Regions from separate parts of the Synechococcus sp. A15-127 genome, predicted to be linked through region 1. Evidence: predicted binding sites of a transcription regulator. Region 1 holds the regulator's gene; the other holds the start of a gene.

The links. The regulator NtcA, encoded in region 1, controls nitrogen genes in cyanobacteria. The targets are predictions, from matches to a motif close to GTANCNNNNGNTAC.
Region 2: SynA15127_RS10185 (DUF4278 domain-containing protein) is a predicted target of NtcA. The motif match lies at 2,610-2,623, and genes of this name have one in related genera.

Annotation. Positions count from the first base shown of each region.
Region 1 covers NZ_CP047948.1:286,312-292,604, reverse strand. The annotation lists partial or broken gene SynA15127_RS01490 (transglycosylase SLT domain-containing protein) at 1-283, shown strand, start outside; gene SynA15127_RS13460 (hypothetical protein) at 425-928, opposite strand; gene SynA15127_RS01485 (thioredoxin domain-containing protein) at 991-1,536, shown strand; gene thyX (FAD-dependent thymidylate synthase) at 1,596-2,318, shown strand; gene dcd (dCTP deaminase) at 2,315-2,908, opposite strand; gene SynA15127_RS01470 (cob(I)yrinic acid a,c-diamide adenosyltransferase) at 2,908-3,507, opposite strand; gene rph (ribonuclease PH) at 3,616-4,350, shown strand; gene ntcA (global nitrogen regulator NtcA) at 4,418-5,137, shown strand; gene SynA15127_RS01455 (DUF3084 domain-containing protein) at 5,165-6,293, shown strand, end outside.
Region 2 covers NZ_CP047948.1:1,922,212-1,928,504, reverse strand. The annotation lists gene SynA15127_RS10200 (succinate dehydrogenase cytochrome b subunit) at 1-275, opposite strand, end outside; gene SynA15127_RS10195 (hypothetical protein) at 349-1,449, shown strand; gene SynA15127_RS10190 (hypothetical protein) at 1,446-2,531, shown strand; gene SynA15127_RS10185 (DUF4278 domain-containing protein) at 2,704-2,805, shown strand; gene SynA15127_RS10180 (hypothetical protein) at 3,618-3,887, shown strand; gene SynA15127_RS10175 (hypothetical protein) at 4,093-4,521, opposite strand; gene SynA15127_RS10170 (hypothetical protein) at 4,691-4,921, shown strand; gene SynA15127_RS10165 (hypothetical protein) at 6,131-6,293, shown strand, end outside.

The DNA.
Region 1 (6,293 bases):
ACCGTTTCAGGAGGACTTTCTGGCGGCTTCGGAGCAACACGATGTGGCTCACGATCTGCTGTTGGCCATCAGCAAGCAGGAGTCACGGTTCTCGCCTGGAGTGAGCTCCGTCGCCGGGGCGCGGGGCGTGATGCAGCTGATGCCCACCACTGCCGAAGAGCTCGCAGGCCGAAACCTGAGCGATGCCGACCTCGCCGATCCCAGCCTGAACATCCGCCTCGGCGCGCAGTACCTGCGTCAGCTGATGGAGCGATGGCAAGGCGATCCAATGCTGGTGGTCGCCAGCTACAACGCAGGTCCCGGCGCCGTCAGTGACTGGCAACCACAGACCCTGGCTCTGGACCCGGAGCTCTGGGTAGAACGGATTCCATACCCTGAGACCCGTTATTACACCAAGAAGGTTCTGGACAATCTGCTCGGGTACCTAGAGCGGAACCGCCGCTTCTGTGAGGAGCGTGCCGGCCGGATTGGGCAGGGCACAACCGAGCCCGATCCCCGAGAGCAGAACAGCCGTGAAGCCGATGATGGTGAGCAGGGGCGGCGGAACGATGCCGATCCTGATCAGATCCAGCCGCGCGAGCAGAACGGCTGAAGCCAGGATCATCACGTCGGTCAAACGGTGCAGCCGCATCACGTACAGCCCCAGCACGATCACCATCAGCAGGGTGACCACGAGGCTGATCACGCGGCTGGACGCCATCAGCATCGACACCTGACGCATCAGCAGATCAGGGATCGTGAAGACGACCACCACGGCGATGACCTGAACCAGCTGGATCAGCCAGAACACACTCACGCTGATCGACTGGTTCTGGGCGTAGATGCTCTGATTGACGGTCCAGTGGTTGCCCATCACCAGCGCTACAAGGAAGAGCCCCCCCAGCAGAGGAGCCCGGAAGGGCAGCGTGAACAGGCTCAGGATCGGCATGGCCAAACGCTAGCCACAGCCTTCGGAGAGCCCTGTCAGAGTGCACCCGAACGGAGTCCGTCATGTCTGCCAGCCCACCACCAGCCAGCCTGGGAGCATTCCAGAAAGGCCTTCTGCTGGCGGTGGCCTTCGCGCTCGCGTTGGCCCTCCTTGTTCTGCGCGGTGGCCTGCAGAGCGAATCCCCGATGGAGCAGTTGGCACGGCGTTCTCTGGATCCTGATGTCGCGCTCAGCAATGGCCAGCCGACGCTGATCGAGTTCTATGCCGACTGGTGCCAGGCCTGCCGGGAGATGGCTCCAGGGATGCTGAGCCTGGAGAAATCCACGCGGGATCGCCTCGACGTGGTGCTGGTGAATGTCGACAATCCCCGTTGGCTCGATCTGGTGGACCGGTACGAGGTCAACGGCATCCCCCAGCTGAACCTCTTCGCAGCGGACGGTCAGCCTCGTGGTCGTTCCATTGGCGTGCGGTCTCCGCAGGAACTCCTGGCGCTTGGTGACGCCCTGATCAACGGCACCCCCGTCCCAGCACTTCAGGGAATCGGAAGCACGAGCACCCTTGAGGATCTGGCCAGTACCAACAGAACCGGACCCCGCAGCCACGGTTGACGAGCATGACTGGGCCATCACCGTCATGATCACAGGACCGAGCTGCTGAACAGCACGCCATGGAGCGTTTCCGAGTCGATCTGATCGCCGCCACGCCGAATCCGCAGCAATGCATCTATGCCGCGATGCATCAGGACTACAGCGAGGGTTTTGTGGCCGCTGATCGGGACAGCTGGCCTGACGAACAACGGGCTGGCGAGATCTGCATCAAACGGCTGCTTGCCGGGGAACGGGGCCATTTCGGTCCGCTCGAACATGCTCAGATCGTTCTGAACGTCGGATGGTTTCCGCATTCGGTGATGCAACAGGCCCGGACGCATCGGGTGGGCGTCAGTTTCGATGTGCAGTCGATGCGATACACCGGCGAGCGCATCTGCCGGGCTGCGGACGGCGAACTGCCCCTGGAGGAGGTCTTCTACCTACGACCTGTCGGGGACTACAGCGACCGACAGGGGAAGAAATACCTCTACAGCCAGGCGGAGCGTGAACTTGATCTCAATCACTGCCAGCAATCAGCGGAGCGTTACAGGGATCTGCTCCGTGCCGGATTTGCGGAGGAACATGCCCGCGGCATCCTTCCCTTCGACTACCGCCAGCATTTCATCGTGAGCTTCAGCCTGAGGGCTTTCCTTCACTTCATGGATCTGCGGGCGAAGCTCGATGCTCAGCTGGAAATCCGCAGACTCTGCGACCTGATGTGGCCGCATCTGGTGGACTGGGCTCCGCAGTTCGCCGAGTGGTATGAGAAGAGCCGGCTGCACAGAGCGCGTCTGGCTCCCTAGATGCGCGCCAGGGTGACACGCTCCGGCTGATGCTGATACTTACCCTGCCGATCGCTGTAGGTCGTGTCGCAGGGGTCCCCCTCAAAGAACAGCAGCTGACAGATGCCTTCATTGGCATAGATACGGCAGTCAGCACCGGAGCTGTTGCTGAACTCAAGCGTCAGATGCCCTTCCCAGCTCGCTTCAGCGGGCGTTGTGTTGACGATGATGCCCAGCCGCGCATAGGTGCTCTTGCCGAGACAGATCACCGTGATGTTGGCGGGCACCCGAAGCTTCTCCAGGGCGACACCGAGGCCGTAGGAATGCGCTGGAAGGATGAAGTAGCCACCGTCCTCGTCCTCATGCAGAGGCGTGGGCTCCAGATTGGCGGGATTGAACCGCTTGGGGTTCATCACCGTTCCGGGCACATGCCGGAAGATCATGAACTCCTGCGGGGATAGGCGAAGGTCGTAGCCGTAGGAGGAACATCCGAAGCTCAGAACCGGTCGCAGACGTTGCTCAGGATCAAGATGGCGCACCAGACCTGCCTGAAAGGGCTCGAGCATGCCCTTCTGAGCCTGCTCGGTGATCCAGCGATCGTTCTTGAGCATCAGAAACCCCTGCGCAGTTCGGTGACCTGATCCGCCATGGCCATGACGCTGGAAGGAATCGCCGGCCCAGTGATGATCACATCCATGGAGCCTGGACGCTGTTGCAGGCTCGACAGAAGCTCATCTTCCTTCAGGTAGCCGAGCGCTGCCGCGAGACCGACCTCATCCAGCACCAATTGATCAAGGTCGCCTTCAGCGAGATGGCGCCGGCAGGCCTGCCAGACCGCATCGACGGCCTCGGAACCACCAGGCTGATCGGGTTCTGCAAGACACGCCGGAATATCCGGACGCAGCCAGGTGAGGCCGCCACAGAGCAACACACAGCCCTGCGGCCCCTGCTTCACCCCCCCCTTGAGGAACTGGGCGATCAGAACGCGGCTGCCGAGCCCTGCCGCCCGCATCGCCTGGCTGAGAACACTGGAAAAACTGCCCCGATAGGAGGCCGTATGCACCTGCAGCTGGCCCTCTGGAGCCACCAGATGCAGCGGCGCGGGTGCGGGAAGCGGCGGAAGCGGACGCAGACCGGCCCTCTCCAGCGCGTGGCGATCCCCGGTCAGGGCTCCAGAGGATCGATGGCTGGTGGTCAGGCTTGCGGTCATCGCGTCGGGTGTCACCAGGGATACACCCTGCAGACCTCGAATGTAGCGGCGCGATGCGACTCCACAAGGGCATTGACACTACCGATGGTGTGCTGTGAAATCAGGTTCATGGTGGATCCCTCCGAGACCCGAGCCGATGGGCGTCGTCCTGATGCCCTTCGGCCGTTTGAAGTGAGCTGGGATCCGATGGGGTTCGCTCTCAGTTCATTGATCGTGCGCACCGGACGCACCGCAGTTCTATGCAGCGTCTGCCTTGAAGAGTCGGTGCCGCGCTGGCGGAAGGGGAACGGACTGGGCTGGATCAGCGCTGAATACCGGCTCCTGCCCGGCTCCACACCTCAGCGCCAGTCGCGCGAATTGCTCAAACTCTCCGGCCGCACCCAGGAGATTCAGCGATTGATCGGCCGCAGCCTGCGCGCCGCGGTGGACCTGGAAGCTCTTGGAGAACGCAGCCTGCTGATCGATTGTGATGTGGTCCAGGCGGATGCCGGCACCCGAACCGCGTCGGTCACCGGGGCCTGGATGGCTCTTCAGCTGGCATGTGACCGTCTGATCGCCCAGGGGGTCCTGGAGCGCCAGCCGATCCGGAGTCAGGTGGCAGCGGTGTCCGTCGGGCTCCTGGAGGGCAGGCCGCTGCTGGATCTGGATTACAGCGAAGACAGCCAAGCTGACGTTGATCTGAATGTGGTGGCCTCAGGCGACGGGAGTCTTCTGGAGATCCAGGGCACGGCCGAAGGAGCTCCGTTCAGCCGCGGGCAGCTGAACGTCCTGCTGGATCTGGCGCAGCCCGGGCTAGACGCCCTTCTGGCCGCCCAGAGCAATGCCCTGAGCAGCCGCAGCTGATTGCGTAATAACGGCTACACAGCTGAACAGGGTCGATCCTTAACTTTTAACCAGTCGAAACGGATTGTTGGGAACCAGCAGTGGGTTCAGCCGTTACGTCGCCGTTCCGGCTCATTCGGCCCAGGACCAGCCGGTCAGCTCATCCCGCTCGCTGCTTGATGTCATCAGAGATCTGGACGGCGCCAGCACGGAACTTGTCGAACGAAACAAGACCATCTTCTTTCCAGGTGATCCCGCCGAGCGGGTCTACCTGATCCGTCGCGGTGCCGTGCGGCTTTCCAGGGTTTATGAGTCTGGCGAAGAGATCACCGTCGCTCTGCTTCGTGAGAACAGCCTCTTCGGAGTGCTGTCGCTGCTCACCGGCCACCGTTCCGATCGCTTCTATCACGCTGTCGCCTTCACACGGGTGGAGATGGTGACGGCACCGGCCGGCTCAGTCCGTGCCGCGATCGAGGCCGACACCGCAGTCGGGCTCAGGCTGCTTCAGGGTCTCTCCAGCAGGATTCTGCAGACCGAAACAATGATCGAGACCCTCACGCACCGGGACATGTCCTCCCGCCTGGTGAGTTTTCTGCTGGTGCTCTGCCGGGACTTCGGCGTGCCGGACCAACTCGGCATCACCATCGACCTCCGTCTCTCCCATCAGGCCATCGCCGAGGCGATCGGCTCAACGCGGGTCACCATCACCCGACTCCTGGGAGACTTGCGTCAATCCGGTCTCGTTCAGATTGACCGCAAGAAGATCACGGTTCTGGATCCGATTGCTCTGGCCAAGCGGTTCAGCTGAGAGTCGGCCCCACTGGGAGGTGACGCCGTGAGCGGATGGCTGCTGATCATCGCGCTGCTGGTGCTCGGCGGCGTGCTTTCAGCTCTGGGCGACAGGTTGGGCAGCCGTGTCGGCAAGGCACGCCTCAGCCTGTTCAACATGCGACCGCGACGGACGGCGGTGCTGATCACGGTGCTCACCGGCAGCCTGATCAGTGCGCTGTCCCTCGGTCTGATGCTGCTGGTCAGCCGTCAGTTACGGGTTGGGCTGTTTGAGCTCGACGGACTGCAACAGAAACTTCAGGACAGCCGCCGACAGCTGCGGCAGAACAGAGGTGCCCTGGAGTCAGCCGAGGAAGAACGTCGTCAGGCCATTGCCCAGACGCAACGCATCGATGCCGAGCTGTCGACGGCCAAGCAGCGGGCAGCGACACTTCGTGAGGAGCTGGAGCCTCTGCAGCAGCAGCGCGTCCGGCTGGAGGCCGAGCAGCAGCGCCTCAGTCGCGACATTCAGCAGCGGGACAGGGACATCAAGGTCCGGGATGCAGACATCCGCCGCACCGAGGAGGAACTCAAGCGGGTTCGCGCCAGCATCCAAGCCGGTGAGGCGGAACTCAAGGAGCTGGAGCGCAACCTGATCGCCCTGCGCCGCGGTTCCGTGGTTCTCAGCAGCGGAGAGGCTCTGGCCACAGCCACCATCCGACTGGAGAGTGCAGGACAGGCGAAGACGGTGATCGACCGTTTGCTGCAGGACGCGAATCTCACGGCCTACCAGCAGGTCCGACCCGGTGAGACCCCCGACAGACAGATCCTCCTGGTTCCCCGGAACGATGTGCAGCGTCTGCGGACGATCATCAGCAAGCCAGGCACATGGGTGGTTTCGATCCGCTCTGCCACCAACGTGCTGCTCGGGGAGACCATCGTCTATGCCTTTCCTGACGTCCGACCGAACCGGCGCATCAGTCGCAGCGGCGAAGTACTGGCGTCGGCAACCCTCCCGGACCAGGATCGATCACCGGAGATGGTCCGCCGACGCCTGAACCTTCTGCTCGCCTCTGCGTTCGCCGAGGTGCAGCGTCGTGGCTCCCTCGTGGAAGGACTCCAGTTCGACGGGACGGTCTTCGCTCAGCTCGGCATGGCTCTGGTGGACCGCCCCGCAGAAGAGGGGGATCTGACCC
Region 2 (6,293 bases), 910 kb from region 1:
CGGCGGCTGCTGAGCTGGGCGCTGTTGCCGGCCCGGCGGTTGGAGATGGCTTTGCTGATCGTGAGACTCACATGCAGGCTGGCGATCCCGGCCAGCCCGATCTCAAACGGCCTCAGCCAGGGACTGGTGTGCAGGGCGCTGGCGTAGGCCTCGAACCGCTCAGGCGCCAGCACTGCAGGGATCAGTCCGCCCAGGTGCACCAGTGTGAACAGCACCAGCAGCAAGCCACTCAGGGCAGCTCCGGTGCGGACGACAGCTGAGGGTAGCGCGATCATTCAGGACCTGTCGGTCAACGCCGCATCTCATCATGGTGGAACGGAGTTGTCATGGTGAGGCTGCGTTGATCCCGTGAAGGATGTGCCCGTTGTGCCGCATCGGCGTCGCCTCTGGATGGCCCTCGCCGCCCTGGCGTTTGCGTTGACGCTGCAGATCGGCTTCTGGCGTGCCGCCGCGATGCCAGAACCCGCATCAACTCCGGCGACGTCGGCCCCACCACAGGCCGTGGACTGGGGAAGACCAGAGGCACCAGCGGCTTCGCCACCGCTGCGTCAGCCAACGCTGCGTCAGCCAACGCTGCCTCCGCTGCAGCTGGGTGCCTACATCACCAATGTCAACGACATTGATCTGCTCAATGACCAGTTCTCCATCGAGCTGTTGCTCTGGACCATCTGGCAGGGGGATCCGGATCGGAACCCCAGCGATCAGCTGCGCATCCTCAACGGTGTTTACAACGGCGACACCCAGCGGTTCGAGCGCATCCGCCGCGATCAGATCAATGGCAGCAGCTGGAGTCTCTACACCGTGCGCTCGCCGGTGGTGAAGCGCTGGCGGCTGCAGCGTTACCCCTTCGATGACCAGCTGTTGCATGTACAGATCGGTCTGGAGGATCCGTTGCAGCCGGTCAACCTGGACGTGGTGCCCACCGATCCCAGCACGATCAGCCCCGGGCTGATCTTGCCGGGCTGGATTCTCAAGCCCCCCAACGGCTACGCCTCCAGCATCAGCCTGATGAGTGATCTGGGCAGGCCCATGGCCGAGGTGGGGGCCGTTCGGCGTCAGCCCACGGTGTCCTTTGATCTGCCGATCCAGCGCCGCAGCCTGCTGTTCGTGGCGCCGGATTTTCTGGGCTACATGCTGGCCGTCGGCCTCTGCTGCATGAGCCTGCTGATCACCCGCAGCCGGGACGATCTGATCCTGGCGGCCGTGGTCTCCGCCGGAGGCAACTATGTGTTCATCGCCGGCCAGTTGCCGGTGACGGCGATGACCGGATTCATCGGCACGCTTCAGCTGATCATCTTTCTTGGAATCCTGTACGTGGTGGCGGCGGATGAATTGATCGACAACCAGCTCAGCCTGGTGAATGCCCGCTTTGCGCGGGTGTTGAAGGTGTTCCTGCTGCCCAGTTATGTGGGGATGACCCTGCTGGGAATCTGGTGGATCATTCCATGACCCCCGCAGCCTCTCCTCAGCCCCGCCCCCCCGAGGTGGCCAATGGCTTCTGGACGCTGTTGACCTCGGCGATCACCATCGTGATCGTGCTGGTGGGCACGCTGCAGATTGAGCCGCGTCTGAGTGAGCGGCGCCTCAGGATTGATGAGCGTTACATCCTCACCTCCGAGGAGGTGGCGGTGCTGCCGCCTGAGACGCTGGCGGTGGTGCTGGATCGCTCGCCGGGTCAGGACCAGACCGGTTTCAGGTATCGGCTTCTGCAGCTGGTGCTGGAGCGCAGTGGTCGTCCCTTCGCTCTCGGGCTCAGCGAGCAGATCCAAAGCCAGGATGAAGCTGTCGCAGCCCTCCAGCAGGGGCCTGCGTCCTCACGCAATCCCTTCGCCATCAGCGTTGGTGTGTACGGGGCCGGGCTGGAGCTGAACCGGCGCCTGCGGGAGATTCCAATCCCCGTGACCGGCGGAATTCTTGGCCTGAGAGTCGGATGGAGCCACCGAAGCCAGCACGACCGGCTGGCGTCGGTCGGTTCCGTCGATGACCTGCGCAGCGTTTTGCTGCTGCAGGGGCTGGGCTGGAGTGATGTGGAGATCTTCGATGCATCCGGGCTGCGCACCTTCACCGCCCGATCCGAGGATCTGTTCCGTCTTGTGGACAACCACCGCGTGCAGCTGTTTCCGCGCGGCATTGATGAACTCGAGCGTGAAGCGCCGATCGTGGCTTCCACCGCTGCGGGCACCGACCTCGATCCGAATCTGCTGATCACCTATCCCTTCGCCGGTTTCTTCTATGTCAGCCCCGACAATCAGTCGCTGGCCGATGCGATTCAGCTCGGTTTTGAGCGGGCGATCGCGGATGGTTCTTATCAGCAGTTGCTGGAGGAGCTGATCCTCACCCCTTGGCTGCGTCGCCATCTCGCCCTGGCGGACCGTCGCGTGATTGCCCTCCCCAATCCAGTGGCAGCTGATGTTCTGGCTGATGTGGATCCTCGCCACTGGATCGTTCCCTGGACTGATCTGCTGCAGGGGCGGATTCGCTCTGGAGCTCAGTTCTGCACGGAGCAACGCCTGCAGGTGCTCTGCCCCTGACAGATGTTGCTGGAGCAACAACAGGGTGTGTATCCGCCTGAACGACACAGCGGTTGACGTTTCCCTTATAAAGGGTTCGTAGCAACAGCTACAAACAACGTTCACCTCACTCCTGTGAGGCGCAGATCAACCAGGCCACGGAACGGGGACCTGGATTTCTGAGGAACCACAGATGACCCTGACCTATCGCGGCCAGAAGTACAACCAGCAGAATGTTGCTGGCGCTCCGAACAAGCCTGCTCTGAAGTATCGCGGCGTTTCCTACGCCAAGTGATCAAGGGCGAATCACAGTTCACCCCCTGCCTTGGGCAGGGGGTTTTTTTATGGCGAGCCGTCAACACGCCGATTCGGTTCATGGCGAAGCGCCGACGTGGCAGAAGCAAGAAAGGTCTGCGCGATCGGGACGCGGGTGCGCAGGTATCAATACTCATGAGCAATGCATATGGCCGGATGGTCTCTGTTGAAACAGAAGGATGAATCGGGGCTACTAAGGATGCCAAATAATCACCTTATTTTTTGTGAGCGGGATGGCGACTTCTATCGTTATCGCCTTCCTGTTGCTAATGAGTTTTTATGTTATTTATGCCGCGGTTAGAAGGCAGTACGTCATACGAAAAAGGCAGCGGCGGTTGTTCCGGAGCAATCTTTATCAATGGCGCAAAGAGATGAAGGATAGTGTCCACTATCGCAAGTATCGAGACAGAGGATAGGTAAGAGACTCAAGCAGAAAAGGGTTGATTGCTGACACCTGCCTTGACCGGCGAAAGGTCAAGGCAGCAACGATCGATTGCGAGTGTGCCGACAGCTGGAAGAAGAAAGCATTGGAGGCCTTGGCTGCGCCCTCTGATCTCAGCAAGTTTCTGAAGCGAATCTGTTGAGCTTCCTTCGTCTGGAGCGTGTTGGTGCACAATTGCTCTGGAAGAACTGCGTGAAGGTGGGCTTCCGAACTGGGCTCGTTGAGGTTGGCGGTGCTGGACACACCGTCGACTGAGAGCCCTCATGGGAAAACCCTCCTAACGAGGTCAGTGACGTTCTCGACGTCTTTTCATGGGAGTGTTGGGTGGATCGGTGCAGTGGATCTGAGGCTTGCTCCTGATCGGTGAGCTGCTCACTGCATTGCGGGCTAATGACCCTGACACCTTCAAGCGGTGGCTTGTGGGCGGCATCCAAGACCTAGGGAAGCCTGCTGTGATCGAGCTGATGGCTGACTGGATGACCCCACTCCTGACCCAGGAGGACGCGGACAGGCTGGTGGGTTGGCACCTGGGGGGTGAGCCTCTGATGACTTCGGTATCAGGGCTTCGATTGCCAGAAACGACGCAGCAGCCAAACAAGACCCAACAAAACCACCAATAACAACACTGCCAAAGCCCTTGAAGAAACCGTTCATCCCAACCTTGTAAGTGGCCTCACCATCACCGATGCATCGATATGAGCGCATCCCCCGGTTGAGCGATATTTGCGTCGGTTCTGGCCCTACAGCTGCGGCCAACCCCACTTGGGGGATTTATTCAAAGCCTTCTATCCCCCAACTGGTTAGAAGCTCACGCATAGGTGGTGATCATCCCCACCCTGGAAAGTAATTGCTGCTACCTGGATCGCAAACAAAAGGGCTTGATGGATTCGGAACTGCCCTAAGGGAAGGGGTGACTCTTCTGTATTTCGTGTCCTGAAGCCCCAGAGGTCTGCTGTTGCTGGGTTCGCGAATCAGTTTGTTGACCTCTTTCCAACTCATGGTCTGATGCCTTCCAAACAAGCCAGCGCCAGCGCTCCCAGCTTTGGCGGACACCATGTATTCCTTTGCTTCTACGCAGCCGTCAAAGACTGGATACCTAATGACAACACTTTGCTTGCCGTCATTCCAAAAACTGACCCTGGCGTTACCTGTCCAAACCTGACCACTTCGGTAAATGGGCTTGATGTGGACGCTGCTGTGGGCAGGTGCCGCAGTTAATAAGGCAACAACGACGATTGCTGAAAAGCGTTTCATGCGATCACCATCGCTGAAAGGGTGGTGAAGGCGCATCCTCCATACGAGTGAATGTCCCCATGGCCGGGGACACGGGTTTACGGAAGCTTGGTTCTGTTGCCCTTCGCGATATCGGGTCGCGCCAGACGACCCGCCTAGGCTAGTACAAATGTACTTGTTTGGATATCGCATGGAGCGCTGGGACTTCGTCGACGACCGAGACCTGCAGGGCTGGAAAGGGGGCTGTGTCTGCATGACCTGCCTGCACTTTGCCTATGCAACGGACGCGCATTGCCATACGATGCTGGGCTGCAATATCCGCCAACGGCAACTGCAGCAGGGCGACCACCTCAAGAAAAAATGCAAGCTGTGGGCGCCCACCTGGCAGAAGGAAGTCGGCTGGGCGCCTGAAGCGGGCTAAAACCGGGGCAGTTCAATTCACCAGGTTTATGAAACGGAGATTTCGCTGGTGGCTGTCTGCTCTTTTGTTGTATCTCTTGAGTGTGCCAATTGTTTTTATATCTATTGGATTGACCGCTTATATGGTTACGGCAATTTTCATTATTGTGTCAGGGCTAACTGGCTCCTCGGCGGCTGGATATTCCTGGTTAGTTATATTTTTTATGTTTTTCGTTGGTACTCCCTTTTCGCTATTGTCCTCCCTTTTTGTCCCGCCAATGGTTTTGGGGTGGCTTCGCAAGAGAAGGTTAAGAGGGTTAAGAAGTGTTCGGAGATGCAGTCGCTAGCAACCCTCGGGGCAGTTCTCCTCTTTGGCTTGGTTGATCAAAGATATACAGCTGTGGCAGTTTTTAGCCCTAATAATTGGGAATTATCCTAAGGTCGAATCAGTGGTTATAGAAGACTTCTGTATTTGGTTTTTTTGTGCAATTTGATTTGGCCAATTAGGAATTCAATATGCATTCTGTCAGCATCAACTATAGACCTTGTGACGCAATCCAATGTGCTGTGAACTTCATCCAGGGTGGAGCCCGCAAGGCTCCACTCGTATTTATAATAGTAGCAAAGAATTAAGCTTACATCTTCGACCTTAAGCTCAGGGTGCGCTGACATAATTTGCTCTATTCGTGAACCAGTCGTTTTCATGCCAGATCATGCATCTGTCTGAAGTTAATATACAATGATAGTCCTTATATGATTTTAAAAACAAAATTTACTGTTCATCATGAGCTGAGTGTAATGACCTAGGTAATATTGCCTTCGAATAAAAAGTATGCAAATCAATTTATGTTTGAGCTGGCTAGGAGTTTTAGCAATCCATCATTCACAGGGCATTCTTTGCTGGTGTGGCCACAGCCCAAATACGAGAACAGCGGTCGTTAATAAGCACAACTTCAACCAGCGTCACTTCGAACAAATTGAAGAAAGATACAGGTGACTATTGTATCGGGATGAAAAGATTCTTACAATGGTGCGGGCACAAAATGAGTAAGTTGCCCAAAAATGTCTGATTACTTGATCAAAATCTCAGTCGGTCATGCAGTCATGGTCCGTTGGCTCCTAATTCGATCACCATAATTCACAAGATGGTCATGCATGAATCGATTTCCATAACTGTTCACAGGGAACTATCAAAGCCACAAAAGATGTTAGGGTAAATTTATTAAAAAAAATGCAGAACGTACCTGGCAAAGACGACGAAACGACAATCGAAAACTTTGGCAAAGCAATTAGTGTTTTAACAATTTCAATAGTTGGCTGGATTGACGAACATGCCGAGGAGAACGACGGTAGCTATACAAATGCACAAGAAAAATCAAACAAGGCGGATCTTC